One region of the Pseudomonas chaetocerotis genome, then DNA from elsewhere that is predicted to be linked to it. Evidence: riboswitches for the same ligand, from Rfam matches in the RefSeq annotation. Region 1 holds a riboswitch; each other region holds the start of a gene.
The links. A riboswitch is a leader RNA that binds a small molecule or an ion and turns the genes downstream of it on or off. The one in region 1 is predicted to bind manganese.

Region 1 (6,359 bases):
GTGGCTGATGCCATCCTGCCGTTCGTTGGCGGCGAGTTCGAGCGGCTGGTGGATGGGCAGCTCGGGTTATTCTGAAACCTTCGGATATGTTCAGTGAAGCAGCGAACCCTTTAGACGGCAGCAGGCTCTGTGGCGTCGTAGAGCCGGAAATACTTTGCAAAAGTCGTCTCGTTGAGCAGCGTTCGCGGCCTGAGTATCGTTGCGCCCGTGATACCGGGCCCCTCTGGCGGTTAACCCCGCGATGTCGGATCACAGTCTGTTCAATCTGACTGTAGGAGGGGCTCATGACCGCCCTGGAACCGTTTCTCTTCGCCGACTTCCTCGGCACGGCCACCTGGTTGTGGCTGGTCTTCATTGCTGTCGTCATCTCCCTGCTGGCCTTCGACCTTGGTGTGCTGCATCGCGATAACCGCGAGATCGGCGTGCGCGAAAGCCTATTGTTGTCGGCCGGCTACATCACCGCAGGTCTGCTGTTCGGCGTCTGGGTGTTCTTCCAGAAGGGCGGCGACGCCAGCATGGATTACCTCACCGGCTTTCTGATCGAGAAATCGCTGTCGATGGACAACGTGTTTCTCATGGCCATGATCTTCAGCTTTCTCGCCATTCCACGGCAGTACCAGCACAAGGTACTGTTCTGGGGAATCATGGGCGTGCTGGTACTGCGGGCGATCATGATCGGCCTGGGCGCCGCGCTGATCCACGAGTTCGCCTGGATCCTCTACGTGTTCGGCGCCTTCCTGTTCTTCACCGGCGTGAAGATGCTGTTCTCCAAGCTCGACGATGCGCCTGATCTGCAGAACAACGTGCTGGTGAAGTTCCTGCGCAAGCACCTGCGTGTGACCGAGAATCTGCATGGCCAGCGCTTCTTCGTCCGTCAGGACGATGGCAAGGGCCGCAGCGTGCTGTGGGTAACGCCGCTGTTCCTGGCGCTGATCCTGATCGAGTGCGCGGACCTGGTGTTCGCTATCGACAGCGTGCCGGCGATTTTCGCCATCACTCAGGATCCGTTCATCGTCTACACCTCGAACATCTTCGCCATCCTCGGCCTGCGTGCCTTGTATTTCGCCCTGGCCGCGCTGATCCACCGCTTCGCCTACCTCAAGTACGCGCTGGCGCTGGTGCTGGTGTTCATCGGCGCGAAGATCTTCCTGGTCGGCATCATCGGCAAGATTCCGGCGGCGGTGTCCCTGAGCGTGACCCTGGGCCTGCTGATCGGTGGTGTGCTGCTGTCGCTGTACAAGACTCGCGGTCAGCCGCCCGCGCAGATCTGATCACAGACTCTAGCCCGGCTATGCACGATGTCTGGCCAGGCTTTCGCAACTGGAGAACCATGATGCACAAACACTGGAAAAACCGACTTGCACCTGTCGCACTGGGCTTGGCGTTGATGGCTCTGGTCGGCTGCGATGCGGCCGAACAGTCCGCGCAGAAACTCGCTGAGGAGGCGAAGAAGGAAGCGCAGGCGCTGATCAACGACTCGGTCGGCGAAGTGGTCGATGAGGTCAACCGCCAGGTGGACTCTCTGCAGGAGTCCACCAATCGCGCCTTGGGCAAGGACGAGAAGGAGCAAGACGCCGAGGCGCAGCAGGAGGAGTCCGAGAAACCCCTAGAGCAGGGTGTGGAAACCTGATTTCTGGCTGGCGGCATCGGCTACTGCTGAGCAATTTGGCGCGCCGCCACTTCCTTCTCGGGGCATATGGGATTACCCTGCGCCCTTCTTTGGGGAGTAGCCTGCCGTCGCGCTAGCGTCGGCGCATTGGTCAACATTCTCGGCAACCTGCCGTGGCCAATGCATCCGCTGGGATTGGTGAGACCAACGACTGTCCTGTGCCTGGTCGGGCGCGCAGTGACTTGTCGTTGACTCATGCCCGGTTGGAGTTTCCCTTGAATCCTCTTTCGCTAGTTCTTCTGTCTTTCGCCATGTCGACGGATGCCTTCGCTGCAGCCATCGGCAAGGGCTCGGGTCTGCATAAACCTCGCTTTGCTGAAGCCCTGCGCGCCGGTGTGATCTTCGGCTGCATTGAGGCCCTCACGCCAATCATCGGTTGGCTGATCGGCCAGGCGGCCAGTCGTTTCGTTCTTGAATGGAATCACTGGATCGCCTTCGTACTGCTGGTCGGACTTGGTCTGCACATGATCCATGCCGGTCTAGGCGCCGATGACGACGCGCCTGAAGACAAACCCTCGCGCCATTCCTTCTGGGTCTTGTTCGTCACTGCCGTGGCCACCAGCATCGACGCGCTGGCCGTTGGCGTGAGCCTGGCTTTCGTCGAAGTGAACATCGTGGTCGCAGCAATTTGTATCGGTCTGGCCACCACCCTGATGGTGACATTGGGCATGTTGCTAGGGCGTATGCTGGGGCAACTGGTCGGCAAGCGTGCCGAGATCGTCGGTGGCGTTGTGTTGGTGCTCGTCGGCGCGACGATACTCTACGAACACTTTGCGAGTCTGTAACCAAGGATCTGCCCCAGCGTGCGCTGAAAACGTACTGCCGGCTGCTGCCGCGCCGGACCCTGCTGCCCGGCGGTCCTGCCGTAGCAGAATGGCCGCTACCTGATCGCTGAGGGCGGGATCGGGGGTGGAGTCGAGTGTGCCGAGAGCGGCAGGTGCCCGCAAAAACCGAGGCCGCTGGTGGCTAGACTCTGCCAACTGCTCAGCCCAGCAGACGCCGCGGGCTGAGTATCGCCTCGTCAAGGCCGGCTTTTACCAGGTGTTCCGGCAGCGACTGCCGGCGGATCAGCGCCGCACAGGCCTGGCCCATGGCTGCGCTGGTCTGGATGCCATAGCCGCCCTGTGCTGCTACCCAGAAGAAGTCATCGGCGTGAGTGTCGAAGCCGCCGACCAGATCGCCGTCGGCGACGAAGCTGCGCAGGCCGGCCCAGGTGTGCGCCGGGCGGCGAATCTGCAGGGTGGTGTGTGCCTCGATCTGATGGATGCCCAGTGCGATATCGAGCTCTTCCGGTTGCACGTCATGCGGCACCACCGGGTCGGCATTGGCGGGTGAGCCCAACAGCAGGCCGGCATCGGGTTTGAAATAGAAGGACTCATCCAGGCTTACCAACGCCGGCCAGGCCTGGCAGTCGACACCCGGCGCACCGTCAAAGGTGAAGGCCGCACGGCGTTTGGGCTGCAGGCCGATGCCGGGCAGCCCGGCCAGGTGCGCGATCTGATCGCACCAGGCACCGGCGGCATTGATCAGCACGGTCGCGTAGTAGCTTTGCCCGGCGCAATCCACCTGCCAGCCGCCAGCCTGGCGGGTGATCGTCAGCACGTCGCGGTTGCAGTGAATCTCACCACCTTGCTGGCGGATGCCACGCAGGTAACCCTGGTGCAGCGCTGCAGTATCGATATCGGCGGCGCTGGGGTCGAACAGTGCGCCATGCACGCGCTCACGGCGCAGCACAGGCACCAGCGCGCAGGCCTCGTCAGCGCCGAGCAGGCGAGCCTCGGTGACATGCTCGCGGGCTTGCGCGTACTGGCGCTGCAACTCGGCGGCGTCACCGCTGAAATCCACCACCAGCTCGCCGCGCGGCGTCAGCAAGGGATGTTCGGCGAAACCGGCTGGCGGTGCGTCATAAAAGGCGCGGCTCGCGGCCGTCAGCGCGCGGACCTGCGGCGTGCCGTAGGCCACGGTGTACAGTGCGGCCGAGCGGCCGGTGGCGTGATAACCGGGCTGCGCTTCACGCTCGAGCAGGAGCGTCCTGCCGTGGCGGGCGAGAAAATAGCCGGTCGAAGCGCCGGCAATGCCGGCGCCGATAATCAGGTAATCGCAATGCTGCATGCCGCGTCTATCCAATCCGCAAGGTGATTTCGTCAGGGGGCGCTGTCCAGGTACTGCTCGAGAGGTTCAGAGACGAACAGTGGCTCCCGGCTGATCATGCGCACGCCGTCAGGGCCACTTTCCAGTAGGCGCCGTTCGCTGTGCGCCACGAGCAGGTCGAGACTGTACCCTGACTCGCTCAGGCTGGCAGAGATTTTCCGGATGGCCTGCAGTGCCGCAGGCAGATCGGACTCGAAGTGCCCAAGCAACTGATCGTCATGGCGGATGGTGAGTCGGAAGATGGGCATGGGTGATTAATCCTCGGATGGCAATGCGACCTGGTTTCAGGCAGACGAGAGGCACTCAGACGGCGCAGTAACTGTCAGCCAGCACGATCCGGCCGAAGCTGGCGCCGGTGTTGAGCGGGGTGATGGCCTGCAACCGATCCAGGCGCAGCTCCTGCTGGCCGGTGTCGCCTTGCACCACCAGAAATTCTTCCTTGCTGGCTGTCGTGCGCGTGGTCAGCGCCCTGGCCTCGACGCTCGGACCTTCGAGTCGTTCGATCAGCAAGCGATAGCCATGCATGCAGGCAATTTCCAGGTAGTCGTGCAGAGCGCAGTTCAAGGGACGATACGCGTTCATGGAGTGTCTCCTAGCAGCCTTGCAGAGGAATGATGAAATAGCCTTTGCTGCTGATGGCCGCAGCGACTTCGGGGTGTGCGGGCTCGCTGTGGCAGAACTGGCAGCGGCTTTGTTCGATATCGTCGCCTTGCAGGCCACGTTCGGCCATCCAGTCCTGGGCGAACTGGTTGGCTCGCCCCTGGTCGTTACCCTCGATCAGTACATCGAAGTGCAAGTAGCGGCCGTCACGCGTGCGTACGTGGGTATCGAAAACATTCACCTTCATATCGTTTCTCCTCACTGGGGAGCGAGACGCCGCAGGGCGTCTCGCACGCTCTGGATTACTTCAGGTCGTCGATGGAAGCGCCGAAGTTCAGGTGTAGTACCTGGCCTTCGACCACCAGTGCGGGGACCGACTTGACCCCGGCCTGTTCGGCTTCCGCCACTCGGGTGGCCTGTTCGCCGAGGTGAACGATCTCCACCTTCACCTCCGGAGCCAGCAGGTTCAACAAGGTCTGTTCGGCCGATACGCAGACGGGGCAACCGGCGTGATAGAAGCGTGCTTGAGTCATGGTCAATCTCCTGTTTGTTAATTTGGTATCGAATCGATACTGAATCACAGGCTACGCTCAAATCGATCTTTGTCAATATGGTATTTAGTCGATACTATGTTTCGAAAGGAGTGATACATGACCGACACGACTCTCTTCGATCTGCTCGAAAGACTTTCCAGCCTGACCCGTATCTGGTTTCGCCAGCACCCGCTGCTGGCCGAGTTGCAGCCCATCCAGCTCAGTGCGCTGATGTACCTGGCGCGCTGCAACCACTATTCGAATACACCGCTGGGGGTGACCGATTACCTCGGTCTGACCAAGGGCACGGTGTCGCAGTCGCTCAAGGCGCTGGAAGGCAAGGGGCTGATCATCAAGACGCAGGACGCACGCGATAAGCGCAGCGTGCACCTGGCGCTCACCGATCCGGCCTGGGCGCTGCTGCAGACGCTGCTGCCGCCGGATTTCCTTGCTGCCGGCGAAGAGCGCCTGGGCGCACGTGGCGGGCAGTTGAAAACCCTGCTGACCGACCTTCTGCGGGAAATTCAGCGCGACACCGATGTGCCGGGCTTCGGTCTCTGTGGTAGCTGCCGCTTTCACCAGAAGGTCGATGGCCAGCCGTTCTGCGGCCTGACTCAGGAGCCGCTGCAGTCAAGTGATGCCAAATTGATCTGCCGCGAACATCAACCCCCGGAGGCCGCATGAACAGCCTGCAACTCGACGCATTGCTGACCGGCCGTGCCCTGCCTTTCACCCGGCCTGGCTCGCGCAGCGGCATTGCCAAGGCGCCACGCCAGGAAGCACTGGCGGTGACCACGCAGGGGCTGGCCGGAGACGAGCAGGGCGACCTGCGGGTGCATGGCGGCGTGGAAAAGGCCATCCACCACTATCCGCGCGAACACTATGCCGCCTGGCTGGCCGAGTTGGGCGAGCATCCACTGCTGACGCAGCCCGGTGCTTTCGGCGAAAACTTCAGCACCACGGGTTGGACCGAGGATGACGTCTGTCTGGGCGACCTCATACGTGCGGGGTCGGCCCTGCTGCAGGTTTCCCAGGGGCGCATGCCGTGCTGGAAACTGAGTGATCGCTTCGGCGTTGCCAACCTGGCGCTAAGGGTGCAGCAGTCCGGCCGTACCGGTTGGTATTACCGGGTTCTGCAGGAAGGCGTCGTTGGCGTGGGAGACCGGCTGCAGGTGGTGGAGCGCATTCATGCCGATTGGCCGCTCAGCCGTCTTTCTGCGGTGTTGTTCGACAAGCGCGTGGAGCCCGAGCTGTTGCGTGAATGCCTGGCCCTGCCGCTGGTGCCGTCCTGGCGCAGAACCCTGGAGCGACGCCTGGAAAAAGCCGAGGTCGAGGACTGGGCGCCTCGGCTGCAAGGTACAGACGTCATCGGGTAGCGAGCGAAATGCGCAGATGACTGGAACGGC
Region 2 (6,359 bases), on a different contig from region 1:
ATTGATGACAGCTGATGAAGCCGCCAAGCGCGGCCTCAAGCCACTGGCCAAAGTGGTTGCTCATGCCACCCAGAGTCAGGACCCGAGCGAGTTCACCCTGGCGCCCATCGGCGCCATGAGCAACCTGTTGAAGAAGACCGGCTGGAACAAGGACGAGATCGACCTGTTCGAGATCAACGAAGCCTTCGCCATGGTGACCATGCTGGCCATGCGCGAGCACGGCCTGGACCACGCCAATGTCAACGTCTTCGGCGGTGCTTGCGCCCAGGGTCATCCGGTCGGCTCCACCGGCTCGCGAATCATCCTCACCCTGATCAACGCCCTGCAGAAGAAAGGCGGCAAACGCGGGGTCGCCTCGCTGTGCATCGGTGGCGGCGAAGCCACTGCAGTCGCCATCGAACTGCTGTAAGCCAGCCCATCACGAAAGAGCCCCGCAATTGCGGGGCTCTTTCGTTCAGCGCATCTCGCTCAGCGCCAGCTTCACACCGATACCCACCAACACTGCGCCCATCAGCCGATCGAACCAATGCCCCATACGGGCGAAACCGGCGCGCACGCGTGGCTGGCTGAACAGCCAGGCCACCAGGCAGAACCAGAAAGCCGTGGCCAAGGCCAGATAGAGTCCATAGCCGGCCTGAACCGCCACTGGGGTATGCGGATTGATCACCACGGTGAACAGCGACAGGAAGAACAGAGTCGCCTTGGGATTCAGGCCATTGGTGATGAACCCCGTGACGAAAGCACCACGCCCGCTGCGCTCGCCTGCTGCCAGATTCAGCTCGGCACTGGCCGGGTCGGCAGGACGCGCACGCAGCGCCTTGATGCCGATATACAGCAGATAAGCAGCCGCCAGCCACTTCAGCGCGTTGAACAGCACGATGGACTGCGACACGATCAGGCCGATACCCAGCAACGAATAAGTCACGTGGACCAGAATTCCGGTACCCACACCAAAAGCGGTGAACAACCCAGCGCGTCGACCGTAGCCGACGCTCTCGCGCACGACGATGGCGAAATCAGGCCCGGGGCTGGCCACCGCCAGCAGATGAATCAGGGCAACGGTGAGAAATTCAGTCCAGTACATGGTGGCTCCGCATCGACGCTGAAGGTCTGGTAGGCTCGCCAATCTACTCTTGCGACCCTCCTGCGAAAAGGTACAGCTGATGAGCAACAGTCCACGCGCCGTCTTCCTCGACCATGCCTCCCTCGACCTTGGCGACCTCGACATGCAACCGCTGCATCAGGCGTTCGCCGAGCTGACCCTGCACGCGCACACGCGTCCGGATCAGGTCGCCGAACGCCTGCAAGGTGCCCAGGTCGCCATCAGCAACAAGGTACCGCTGGACGCCACCACCTTCGCCGCCTGCCCTGACCTGAAACTGGTTCTGGTAACCGCTACCGGCACCAACAACATAGACCTGAAAGCCGCCAGTGCCCATGGCGTGACCGTCTGCAACTGCCAGGGCTATGGCACCCCGTCCGTGGCACAACACACCTTGATGCTGCTGCTGGCCCTGGCCACGCGCCTGCCCGATTACCAGCGCGACATCGCCGCAGGTCGTTGGCAGCAGGCCAGCCAGTTCTGCCTGCTCGATCACCCCATCGTCGAACTCGAAGGCAAGACGCTGGGCATGCTCGGCCATGGCGAACTGGGCGGCGCCGTCGCCCGTCTGGCCGAAGCCTTCGGCATGCGCGTGCTGCTTGGCCAACTGCCCGGCCGCCCGGCGCGCGCCGATCGCCTGCCGCTGCACGAACTGCTGCCCCAGGTCGATGCCCTGACCCTGCACTGCCCGCTCAATGAACAGACGCGCAACATGATCGGCGCCGAGGAGCTGGCACTGATGAAGCCGCGCGCCTTCCTGATCAATACCGCACGCGGCGGTCTGGTCGATGAACAGGCGTTGGCCGATGCCCTGCGCCGTGGCCATCTGGGCGGCGCGGCGACCGACGTGCTGCTGCAGGAGCCGCCGAAGGACGGCAACCCGCTGCTGGCTGCCGATATTCCCCGCCTGATCGTCACCCCGCACAGCGCCTGGGGCAGCCAGGAAGCGCGCCAGCGCATCGTCGGCCAGGTCGTGGAAAACGCCGCTGGTTTCTTCGCCGGTGCGCCGCTGCGAGTCGTCGGGTAAGCTGCGCAGCTTTTTCAGGGAGCGACGGGCCAGCGCTGCGCTTTAACAGCGGTGCCCAGATTTCGCGAGCCTAGATCGCTCCCGCCCCTCTTACTTTTCCGCATCACAGATTTCAGGAAGCACCATGGACCCGCGAAGCGAAGTTCTCCTGCGTCAGGCCGAGCTGTTCAGTGACGAGCTGTTGCTGGCAGGTCTGCCGGCTGACGACCTGCTTGGCGCCCTGCCGCAGGCACATGGCTGGAACTGGCATGCGGGCGATCAGACACTGCTCGCTGCGCGCTTTGCCGGTCGCAGCCACTTTGATACACGCATGCCGGAAGGCGACTACCGCGCCGCTGTGCTGTTCCTGCCCAAGTCACGCGAGCTGACTGACTACCTGCTGCAAGCACTGGCCTCACGCCTGGCAGGCAAAGCGCTGTACCTGGTCGGTGAAAAACGTGGCGGTATCGAACGCGCGGCGAAACAGCTGGCCGCCTATGGCAAGCCGCGCAAGCTCGACAGCGCGAGACATTGCCAACTCTGGTGCGTCGAGGTGGTACAGGCGCCAGCAGTACCGGACCTGCACGCTCTGGCGCAGAGCTATCCATTGCAGTTGGCCGACGATGCACTGGAGATCGTTACCCTGCCCGGTGTATTCGCCCATGGCCGCCTGGATCGCGGCAGCGCGCTGCTGCTCGAACACCTGGATGACCTACCGAGCGGCCACATGCTCGATTTCGGCTGCGGCGCTGGCGTGCTCGGCGCCGCGCTCAAACGACGTTACCCAGACAACGAGCTGAGCCTGCTGGATGTCGACGCCTTCGCCCTGGAAAGCAGCCGGCTGACCCTCGCGCGCAATGGCCTGTCAGCCAACCTGATCGCCGGCACGGGCATCGAATCGGCGCCCGAGGGACTCAGCGCCATCATCAGCAACCCGCCGTTCCATCAGGGCGTGCATACCGACTACCAGGCCAGCGAGAACCTGCTGAGCCAGGCGGCTCGCCACTTGGTAAAAGGTGGCGAGCTGCGCCTGGTGGCCAACAGCTTCCTCAAGTATCCCCCCCTGATTGAGCGTCATCTCGGCCCCTGCCGCACCCTGGCAGACACCGATGGATTTCGCATCTACAGCGCCAGACAGTGAATTGAGGTTGCTCCCAACGCGGCGCTTGGGCACAATTGCGCCCGTCCTAGGGGAGTAGTCTCCCGCGAGCGCCCTGCTCGCCCGGTATACGTCAACACACTTGCTCCGCAGAGCATGGCGTATACGACCCAAGGCCTTCACAAAGAGGCCTGCGGTTTGACAAGACCTATGACACGCACAACCTATACCCGGGGCGGGAAGGTCGTTCGTGTCATAAGCCGTGTTGACCCGCCCCCTGTAGGAAACCTGATGCTGGAATCGCTGTTCGTCCCCACCCTGATCGTTGCCCTCGCCGAAATCGGCGACAAGACCCAGCTACTCGCCCTGCTACTGGCCGCCCGTTTTCGCAAACCCTGGCCGATCATCTGGGGCATAGTCGTCGCCACCCTGGCCAACCACTTCGCTGCTGGCGCCGTGGGTAACTGGGTCGCTGGTTTCTTTTCCCCGGCCACCCTGAGCTGGATTCTTGCTGCCAGTTTCGTCGCCGTAGCGGCCTGGACCCTGGTACCGGACAAACTCGACGACGACGAAGAATCCGGCCTGAAGAAATACGGTCCATTCCTCACCACCCTGATCGCCTTCTTCCTCGCCGAGATGGGCGACAAGACGCAGGTCGCGACCGTGATGCTGGCCGCGCAGTACCCGCACTTCATCCTGGTGGTGGTCGGCACCACCCTGGGCATGTTGATCGCCAACGTGCCGGTGGTACTGGCGGGCAATTTCGCGGCCGAGCGCCTGCCGCTGACCCTGATCCGCCGCCTGGCCGCGTGCGCCTTCGCCGCTCTGGCAATCTATGCCGGCTACCAGGCGTTGAAGCTGAGCGGCCTGACCTGACGAATCGCCGACGTCAACAGACCGGCACTTCGGCCAATCCCAGCCCCCTCCTGCCTGATGCTAAAGTGCCACATCACTGGTTCAGGCCTGCAGTCAGGAGGGCAGCATGTCATTGGATGATCGCAAGAAGGTGGTGTGCCAGCACATCGACCTGACCTGGAACAAGGGACGCCTGGCGCTGGCTGAACAACTGCACAGCCGCGACTTTCTCTATAAAAGCTCATTCATTGGCCGACCACTTGACAGCGCCGGCTTCGTGCAGATGGTGCAGGACATCCGCCTTGCAATGCCGGACCTGCAGGTAGTGGTCGAGGAGTGCATCGCCGAGGGCTACAAGGTGGTGACCTGGAGCACACTGATCGGCACCATCCAGAAACCGGCGCTGGGCTACCCGCCCAGCGACAAGGTGCTAAGCATCTCGGCCATGGCGTTCTGGACGCTCACCCCCGGCAACGAAGTCCAGGAAATCTGCACCATGTTCGACATGGAAAGCTTCCGTGCTCAGTTGGGCCTGCAGACCCGTCCACTTGCCGAAACCGCCCTGCCCTGAAACGCAAACGGCGCGCCGTGAACCATCACGTCGCGCCGTTCCTGGGTCCAAAATTAACGCCCGGCTCTGGCCTGCTCGTACAGCGGCATCACCTTGGGGATCGCCGCCTGCAGTGCAGCGATTCGACTGCTGGACGATGGGTGAGTACTCATGAACTCGGGCGGCGCACCACCACCGGCGGCCTCCATCTTCTGCCACAGGCTGATGGCCGCATTCGGGTTGTAACCCGCACGGGCAGCCAGTTCCAGACCGATCAGGTCGGCTTCGTTCTCGTTACCCCGACTATTGGGCAGGGTCAGGCTGTACTGCACCACGGTATCGGCCAGTGCCATGCCACTCTCACCCAGTCCGAGCAAGGCACTGGCGCCCTGTTTGGCTACCTCGATACCGTAAGCCTTGGACATAGCCTCACGGCTGTGCTCACGCAGAGCATGCGCCATCTCGTGGCCCATGATCGCGGCGATCTCATCGTCAGTCAGCTTTAGCTGCTCGATGATGCCGCTGTAGAAAATGATCTTGCCGCCCGGACCGCAGTTGGCATTGAGCTCGGGGCTCTTGATCAGATTGACCTCCCACTGCCAGTTGGCCGCATCCGGACGAAAACGCGGCGCCTGCGGAATCAGGCGACCAGCGACGGTCTGCAGACGCTTGGCGTTAGCGCTGCTCTTGTCCAGCACGCCCTTGCCCGAGGCCTCGCTCAGCGTTTGCTGATAGGACTGCGCGTACATCTGATTGACTTCTTCGGCTGACAGCATGCTGAACATGTACTGCTTGCGCTCCACACCAACCGCACCACCACTGGTGGTATTGACGGCCTGACAACCCGCCAGCAGCAGAGCCACCGCCAAGCCACTCAGATATAGAACCTTGCTCATCGAGCTACCTCCTTGAATCGAGCGTCCTATGCTAGGCCGCCCAGGTAGTACGAGCAACAGCGTCACTTGCACGATGGCCGTGCGCCATCTTTGCTGAATGCAGCAGCAGCCAGATATTTCGCATCAGCCCATTAAGGTTTTTCCCTGTCACGGCCGATAGCCCGTAACAGGACACGCTGCGTTCGGGAGCTCCCATGAAGTTCAAGTCGATCCAGTTTTCCGTCGCATTCCTCGCCGGAGCCAGCGTGCTGGCCGTGGTCGTGGCATTGGTGCTCTACGCCCTGTTCGCCAGTGACCGAACCCAGAATCTGGTGCAGCAACGCACCCAGGTCCTGCTCGAGCAGGTCATCGAGCAGCGTCTTTCCTCGCTGGCGCATGCGCAAGTCAGCGAAATCCAGCGAGAACTGGAAGCGCCCCTGCAGATCACCGCCGACCTGGCGCGGGTCAATGCCATGCTCGGCATGACCGATGGCAATGGCAGCCCGCTGCTCAGCATCAGCCGCGAAGAACTGGCCAATCTGGTGCACGAAACCACGGCGCAGAACCCCAAGCTGCTCGGCAGTTACCTGGGCTGGGAGCCAAACGCCTTCGACGCCAGCGACGATATGTATGCCGGCAGCAAGGAGAATGGTTACGACGGTACCGGCCGCTTCCTGACCTGGTGGTACCGCAATGCCGACGGCAGCCTCGGTGTCGATGCCATTGGCTCGACCGAAAGCGAGGAGCTACTACCGACCGGTGTGCGCGCCGGCGAGTACTACCTGTGCCCCAAGGAACGTAAACGCCCTTGCGTGATCGATCCTGCTCCCTACGATGTCGGCGGCAAGATGACCATGCTCGCCTCCTTTACC
Region 3 (6,359 bases), on a different contig from region 1:
GAGATGTCCGCTCTGGCGTTTGCAGTACAGCAACGGGCTACTGCTGTCCCAGTGTTGCAATAGCCGAACGCCGCTCTCGCCACCGCGCCGCTGGTTGGCCGGTTCTACCCATTCGCCGGGGCTGTGCCACCAGCGATCGAACTCGGTCGAGGGCAGGGCGGCCAGCGCTTGCTCGTTGAGGATTCCCATGTCAGGCCACCTTGCGCAGCGCGTAGGTGCGCCACATGGCGTAGCCAGGCAGGAAATCCAGGTGGCCGACGATGCTGAAACCGGCCTGGCGAAATTCCGCTTCCACCGTGCTCCGGGCGACGATGAAGCGATTCTGGTTTTGTGCAGAACGCCCTTCGGCGGCTCGACGAGCCTCCAGGCGCCGACGTTTCCAGGCTTTGTAGTTGCCATCGACCCACAGTGAAACGATCACCGTGTCGCGGCTGACGCGATGGAACTCGCGCAGGATGGCCAGGCGGTGCTCGGCCGACTCGATGTGATGCAGCAGGCGGATACAGAAGATGCAGTCCACCGTGTTGGCGCCCAGGTCGATATCGAAAGCGGAGGTGCGGAAGCTGTTGACCCGCGCCACTACCTCGGGGGCCTGTGCAGCGCGCGCGATGGCGATCATGTCGGTCGAGTTGTCGGCGGCGAAGATCACCCGATTCGGCTGTTCGCAGAGCATCGGCCAGAAGCGTCCGGCACCGCAGGGCAGGTCGAGTACCAGGTTCGGCTCATTGGCCATCTGCAGCGCACGGCGCGCTATCTGCACGTCGCGCCAGTGCGACAGGCGCCGGGAAAGGCCGTCCTGATGCTTGTTCAGGTATTGCTGGGCGTGCTCGAAATCGTATTTGAGGGAAAAATCCAGTTCGATGGGGCTGGGCTTGGGCATGACGAATGTCCCTTGGTGGATACGTTCGTCACCCTAAAGAGCCAGGCATCAAGTTCACGTCAAAGGGATGTGAAAATTTCGTCAAGCGTCATGGTTAAGTGTCACTTGGAAACGTGTATACCCAGGTTCGCTCTGCAGGCTGACCTGCCAGCCCTGTTTGGCGCAGATGCGTTTGACCAGTGACAGCCCCAGACCAAGCCCTTCACCGCGGGCCTGCAAGCCGCGCACGAAGGGTTGGAAGATGCGCTCGTGCTGCTCGGCGGGAATGCCGGCGCCGCTGTCCTCGATACGGAAGGCGCCCTGTTCGAGGATCAGGCGCACACTGCCGCGTTCGGTGTAATGCAGGGCATTGCGCAACAGGTTGGCCATCACCGTGCCGAGAAAGGTGGCGTTGTAACGGCCGTCGTCCTGGCCTTCCTCGGTCAATTGAAAGTCCAGCCCCTTTGCCCTCATCAAGGCGCCCCAGCGGTTTGCTTGCTCGTGGGCGATGCTGGCGAGCGTGCGGTCGCCGCTGAAGGCCGCCTCGTTGCTTTTGTCCCGCGCCAACTGCAGGAAGGTCTGCACCAGCTCGCGCATTTCCTCACTGGCGCGGGCGATGCGCGCCACCTGCTCCTTCTCGCGTGGTTCCAGGGGCGCTTCGGCGAGCAGCTCGCAGGAGGTGGCGATGACCATCAGAGGTGTGCGCAGCTCGTGGCTGACATCGCTGGTGAACAGCCGCTCGCGCTCCAGGGACTGACGCACCTGGCCCAGTGTGCTATCGAAGGCTGAGGCCAGCTGGCCGATCTCATCGTCGAGGTAATCCGGCGCCATGGGGGGCGCCAGTGGGTGCAGCTGGTCACGATGACGCACCTGCTGGGCCAGGCGGCTGATCGGCGCCATGACCTTGCGTGCCATCATCAAGCCCAGGCCCCAGGCGGCGATCACGGTGAGTAGAAAACCTGCCAGCACCACGTTGAACAGCGCGTTCTCGCGGGCTTCGAATTCATCCTGCTCTTGCACCAGCACATGAGTATGGCCGTTGCTCTCTTCTACAAATACATAGAAAGCGTCATCCCCGCTCACGATTTCATTGAAGCCCTCAGGAAGGTGTTGATACTCATCTGGTATTGCGTACTCCGGGAACTGAGAAGAAAAGAATCGCGTACTACTATCGAGCCTGGGAGCAGAACCCGTTTTCATATCTTGTAAGAGGACACCGCTTAACTCGCGCTCCATTTGCATTGAAACCAAGTGCTCTTCAATGAAATGCACGACTCCAACGATGCTCAGCGAAAACAGACCGCTGACCACCGTGGTCATCAGCAAGAAGGCGATCAGAATACGTCGCTCGAACGGCTGCTTAGACAGCATCGGCTCTCTCCGCCAGGCGATAACCTACACCATGAATGGTGTGCAGCAGGGCAGTGGGGAAAGGCTTGTCGAGCACCTGGCGCAGTTGGTGGATGTGGCTGCGCAGGCTGTCGCTGTCCGGGCAGTCGTCACCCCACAGGGATTCCTCCAACGCCTCGCGCCGCACCACGGCCGGGCTGCGCTGCATGAGGATCGCCAGCAGCTTTAGGCCCAGAGGGTTGAGCTTGAGCGGCTGACCGGCGCGGCTGACGTGCAAGGTGTCGAGGTCGTAGCTGAGGTCGGCGACCTGCAGTTGGCGTTTGCGGCTGCCACGGCTGCGGCGCAGGATCGCCTCGATCCGCGCCACCAACTCGGACAGCGCGAACGGTTTGATCAGGTAGTCGTCGGCGCCGGCGTTGAGGCCCTGCAGGCGGTCGTCCAGCGCATCTCGGGCGGTAAGCATGAGGATCGGCACCTCGTTGCGGCCGTCCTCGCGCAGGCGCTTGCACACCTGGTAGCCATCGATGCCGGGCAGCATGATGTCCAGCACGATCAGGTCGTAATGGCCGCTGCTGGCCAGGTGTAGTCCACTCAGGCCGTCCTGCGCGCAGTCGACGCTGAAGCCCTTGAGCTGCAGGTAGTCGAGCACGTTGGCGAGGATGTCTCGGTTGTCTTCGATGACCAGAATGCGCATCGGCGAATAGTCCCGGGGTTGACGAAGTCTTCAAACGGCTTTGACGAACGGCCCACGGCGCAGACTTCGGCTCGTTCATCCTACAAGGATCATACGATGCCTCGGCTCGGTTACGCGCAACTTCATTACCTTCGGTTATTCTGTTGGCCCGGCTGGCGATCTTCCAACTGACATGTGCGTGCTCCTGCTCCGTCAGCTGGAGGACGTCAATGTGACCCTGTTCGGCCAGTGCGGCGTCGGCATGGTCTATGACCTGAGATGCCGGGTCTACGCCGCCATCCCATGAAGCTGTAACTGTTGCTGTGCCCGGTTTGGCTGTGGCGCGGTCGCGGTTACCCGCGCATGCTGGTCGGCGTCGTTGCAGTCAGCGTGCTGGTGGTGTTCTTCACCGCTCACGCCGCTGTTGGGTACGTGCCGGCAACGGATCGTCCCGGGCGTTGCCGGCGTCGGCGGTACTCTCCTGGCTGACGCTATTCTTGGTCTTGCGTGACTGGCGCCCGCGCGCTGCTCGTGTCGCACTTGCAGCAGTTGGGGGTGCGCACCGTGAGCAACCACCGCGTTGTATCACGTGAGCGAACGGGGTTGGAGCAAGTCGCAGGCGCTGAGCGAATGCCTCAGCGATGCATCCAAATCGCATACAGCTCAGAGGCACCGCTGCCGTTGGTCAGATCAACCAGCAGGCAATCAGAAGCACGAACAGGCCATACAGGGCGCCGGTTGCGGCAAGGGTACGGCTATCCACGGCGCCACGTCGAAACAGCAGGCATAGCCAGGCAATGGCCAGCATCGTGATGATGCCGGAAGCCAGCAAGGTGCTGTCGAACAACCAAGGGGTAAAGAAAATGCCCAGCGCACTGGGCAGCGTGGCTTGAATCATCATGGCACCGGAAATGTTCGCCAGCGCGAGACGCTCCTTGCCCTGGCGTACCCAGATCAGCGCGTTCATCACCTCCGGCAGCTCGGTTGCCACCGGACTCAGTAGCAGCGCTACGAGGTGAGGAGGCCAGTTCAGCGCGCTGCCGAGCACTTCAAGTTGACTCACGAAGGTATGTGAGGCAACGCCGATCACAGCCATTGCCAGCATGACTTGCAGCAAGGCCCAGAACAGGGAAGGCTCGGCAAGATTGGGGCGAATTCGCAGGGCCTCGATGGTTTCCTCTTCGAAGGCCGTATCACTCTGGTGAATCTCACGCCAGACGTAGAGCGCATAGACCACGAGAAAGACGACACCCAGCCAGGGCTTGATCACGAAGGCCACAAGCCCCAGTGCGACCTTCAGCGCGAATACCGCGAGAAACGCCATCTGGTCGCGGCTCAAGCGTGCGTAATCGACGTGTACGGCGTAGGTGTCCCGAGCCAGACGACGGTGATTGAACAGCAACGCCAGGCCGACAACGGCGTATCCGAGCGTTGCAAGAACCAGCGGGCCACCCATGGCGGCGCCTACACCGATGTCCTTTTGTTCTGCCGTAGTGCCAAAAACCACGGCCATCAAGGTGACCGCGCTTTCCGGCAGGGCTGTGCCGAATGCGGCCAGTACCGAGCCTACGGCTGTCGCACCGAGATTCAGGCGCCTACCAACCCATTCGATGCCATTGACGAAGTACTCGCATGCCACGTAGATGGTCGCGGCCGAGAAGAAAAATATGAAAAGTGTGAGGAGCATTGAACAGAATCCGGCCGGGCGAGCGAATGAACCATTTGGCACAACACCGCGGCTCGCCCGGCAGGCAAGCGCAGTGTGGCCAAAGGTCTCGCCTGGCGCTCTACACGGATGCAGAGGCTGTACACGCCATGAGGCATGCGCCTCAAGTTTGTTGACGTGAACCCCCCGGCGCAGTGCCGGGAATAGCTACTCCCCAATGACAGGACACGCAGTGTAGCAGCGAAGTCGCTTTCTTTCCTGCATCAACGGCAATGATGCCTACAGGCGCCGTCAGCATGCATAAAGCCTGGCGGATCAGATCACCTGCCCGGGGCCAACGCTTGAGGGCCAGGGGCATTGGTGCCACCAGGACCGAAGTTGATGCTCATCACGGTATCGAGCTTGGCGCTCTGGACAGTAGTGGGCGGCATCGGCATGTCGAGCACCTCCGCATCCAGTTCGTCGATACTGGCCGTGCGCCGTTCGGAAACTACCAACGCCTGGCGCTGTTTGACGGGCAGAACCTGGCGATTCTCAGCCCGCACCAGGGCAAGAGGCGCCACGATGATGCCTGGCGCCTGGGCCGTGAGTGGCGGGTGGATGGCAGCGATCCCCCGCGGCGCAGTGTCGCGACATCACCTACTACCAAGGGGGCATTCAGGACTTAGTCGACGACTTCTGGGCGGTTGCAGTCGCGGACGCTCGACAGCCAGGCCACCAGACCACCGCGATAAGGATGTAGCACGTTACACGCTTGAGCCACTCTGTAGTCCTCGTTTTGAGGGAGGGTTTAGGCGGTGTCAGGACGTGTAGCGTACTACCAGCTGGCAGGCGCAGTGGCGCGATGGGCAATGGTGCCGGCATGCCGTGCTGGCATTCGTCACGGCAATGCACCGGTAGCCTATTTTCTTTTTTCTCATAAAGTGCACGAGCACATGGCCGATATGCGATCAGGGATTAGCGCCATCTCACTCGATTCTCTGCCAGGTATGGCTGGGGGTTCTCCGATTTTTGCGCGTAACAGGAGTTGCAAACATGTCGCTGCGTAATCTTTCTATCGCCCCACGGGCGGCGCTGGGGTTTGGGGTTGTCGCTTTGCTGGTCGTGTTGCTTGGAATCTTTTCATTGATGCAGATGGGTGAAATGCGCGAGCAGTCCGACGAAATCAACGAGAATTGGCTGCCAAGCGTCTTGGCCATTGGCGATGTGTCCAAGAATATCTTGCGGTTGCGTGCCATTACCTTGCGTTCGATGCTTAATCGCGATTCGGCCCAGGTGCAGGCCAATCTTCGACTGGTTGAGGACGTGCGCGCATCCCTTGCCAAGAGCCAGGAGGCCTATGAACAACTGATTTCCAGCACCGAGGAGCGCGGCATCTACGACGAGTTCAAGCGCTCCGAGGCGGCTTACTTGCAGGAGCAGACTCGAATCGTGGAGTCCCTACGCCAGGGTGATTTCGATACTGCCATCGAGGTGGCTGGCGGCGTGCTCAATCAACACGCCGATGCCATGATGCAGGGCCTCGGCAAACTGATCGAGATGAACCGTGTGAGCGCTGTGGCGGCAGGCGAATCTTCCAGGCAGGTGGCGGAGTCGGCACGTATCTGGGTCATCGCCATGATGGTTCTGGCGACTCTGGCTACCGTCGTGCTGGCGATGCTGTTGACGCGCAGTATCGTCGCGCCGCTGACCGAAGCTGTGCGGGTGGCCGAGGTGGTGGCATCGGGTGACCTGACCCAGACGATTCATGCTGAAGGTAGCGATGAGCCCGCGCGTTTGCTCAGCGCCCTGAAAAGCATGCAGCAGAGCCT

Region 2: linked by a shared signal. The riboswitch ahead of H3221_RS06755 (TMEM165/GDT1 family protein) and the one ahead of mntP (manganese efflux pump MntP) in region 1 are both predicted to bind manganese.
Region 3: linked by a shared signal. The riboswitch ahead of H3221_RS20860 (sodium:calcium antiporter) and the one ahead of mntP (manganese efflux pump MntP) in region 1 are both predicted to bind manganese.

The regions. Positions count from the first base shown of each region.
Region 1 is NZ_JACFYX020000014.1:26,516-32,874, forward strand. It holds gene H3221_RS21400 (DNA polymerase II) at 1-75, shown strand, start outside; gene H3221_RS21405 (TerC family protein) at 285-1,271, shown strand; gene H3221_RS21410 (hypothetical protein) at 1,331-1,630, shown strand; yybP-ykoY riboswitch at 1,707-1,879, shown strand; gene mntP (manganese efflux pump MntP) at 1,885-2,454, shown strand; gene H3221_RS21420 (NAD(P)/FAD-dependent oxidoreductase) at 2,654-3,781, opposite strand; gene H3221_RS21425 (cytoplasmic protein) at 3,814-4,068, opposite strand; gene H3221_RS21430 (Rho-binding antiterminator) at 4,124-4,402, opposite strand; gene H3221_RS21435 (DUF2024 family protein) at 4,413-4,667, opposite strand; gene H3221_RS21440 (thioredoxin family protein) at 4,723-4,953, opposite strand; gene H3221_RS21445 (MarR family winged helix-turn-helix transcriptional regulator) at 5,071-5,637, shown strand; gene H3221_RS21450 (MOSC domain-containing protein) at 5,634-6,329, shown strand.
Region 2 is NZ_JACFYX020000003.1:110,849-117,207, forward strand. It holds gene H3221_RS06735 (thiolase family protein) at 1-409, shown strand, start outside; gene H3221_RS06740 (LysE family translocator) at 455-1,084, opposite strand; gene H3221_RS06745 (2-hydroxyacid dehydrogenase) at 1,164-2,129, shown strand; gene H3221_RS06750 (class I SAM-dependent methyltransferase) at 2,254-3,249, shown strand; yybP-ykoY riboswitch at 3,287-3,407, shown strand; gene H3221_RS06755 (TMEM165/GDT1 family protein) at 3,502-4,083, shown strand; gene H3221_RS06760 (ketosteroid isomerase-related protein) at 4,190-4,633, shown strand; gene H3221_RS06765 (M48 family metallopeptidase) at 4,687-5,508, opposite strand; partial or broken gene H3221_RS06770 (methyl-accepting chemotaxis protein) at 5,703-6,359, shown strand, end outside.
Region 3 is NZ_JACFYX020000013.1:66,445-72,803, reverse strand. It holds gene H3221_RS20880 (lipopolysaccharide kinase InaA family protein) at 1-189, opposite strand, end outside; gene H3221_RS20875 (class I SAM-dependent methyltransferase) at 191-880, opposite strand; gene H3221_RS20870 (sensor histidine kinase) at 962-2,230, opposite strand; gene H3221_RS20865 (response regulator transcription factor) at 2,220-2,903, opposite strand; gene H3221_RS20860 (sodium:calcium antiporter) at 3,568-4,569, opposite strand; yybP-ykoY riboswitch at 4,620-4,776, opposite strand; partial or broken gene H3221_RS25955 (LTA synthase family protein) at 5,019-5,200, shown strand; gene H3221_RS26015 (methyl-accepting chemotaxis protein) at 5,584-6,359, shown strand, end outside.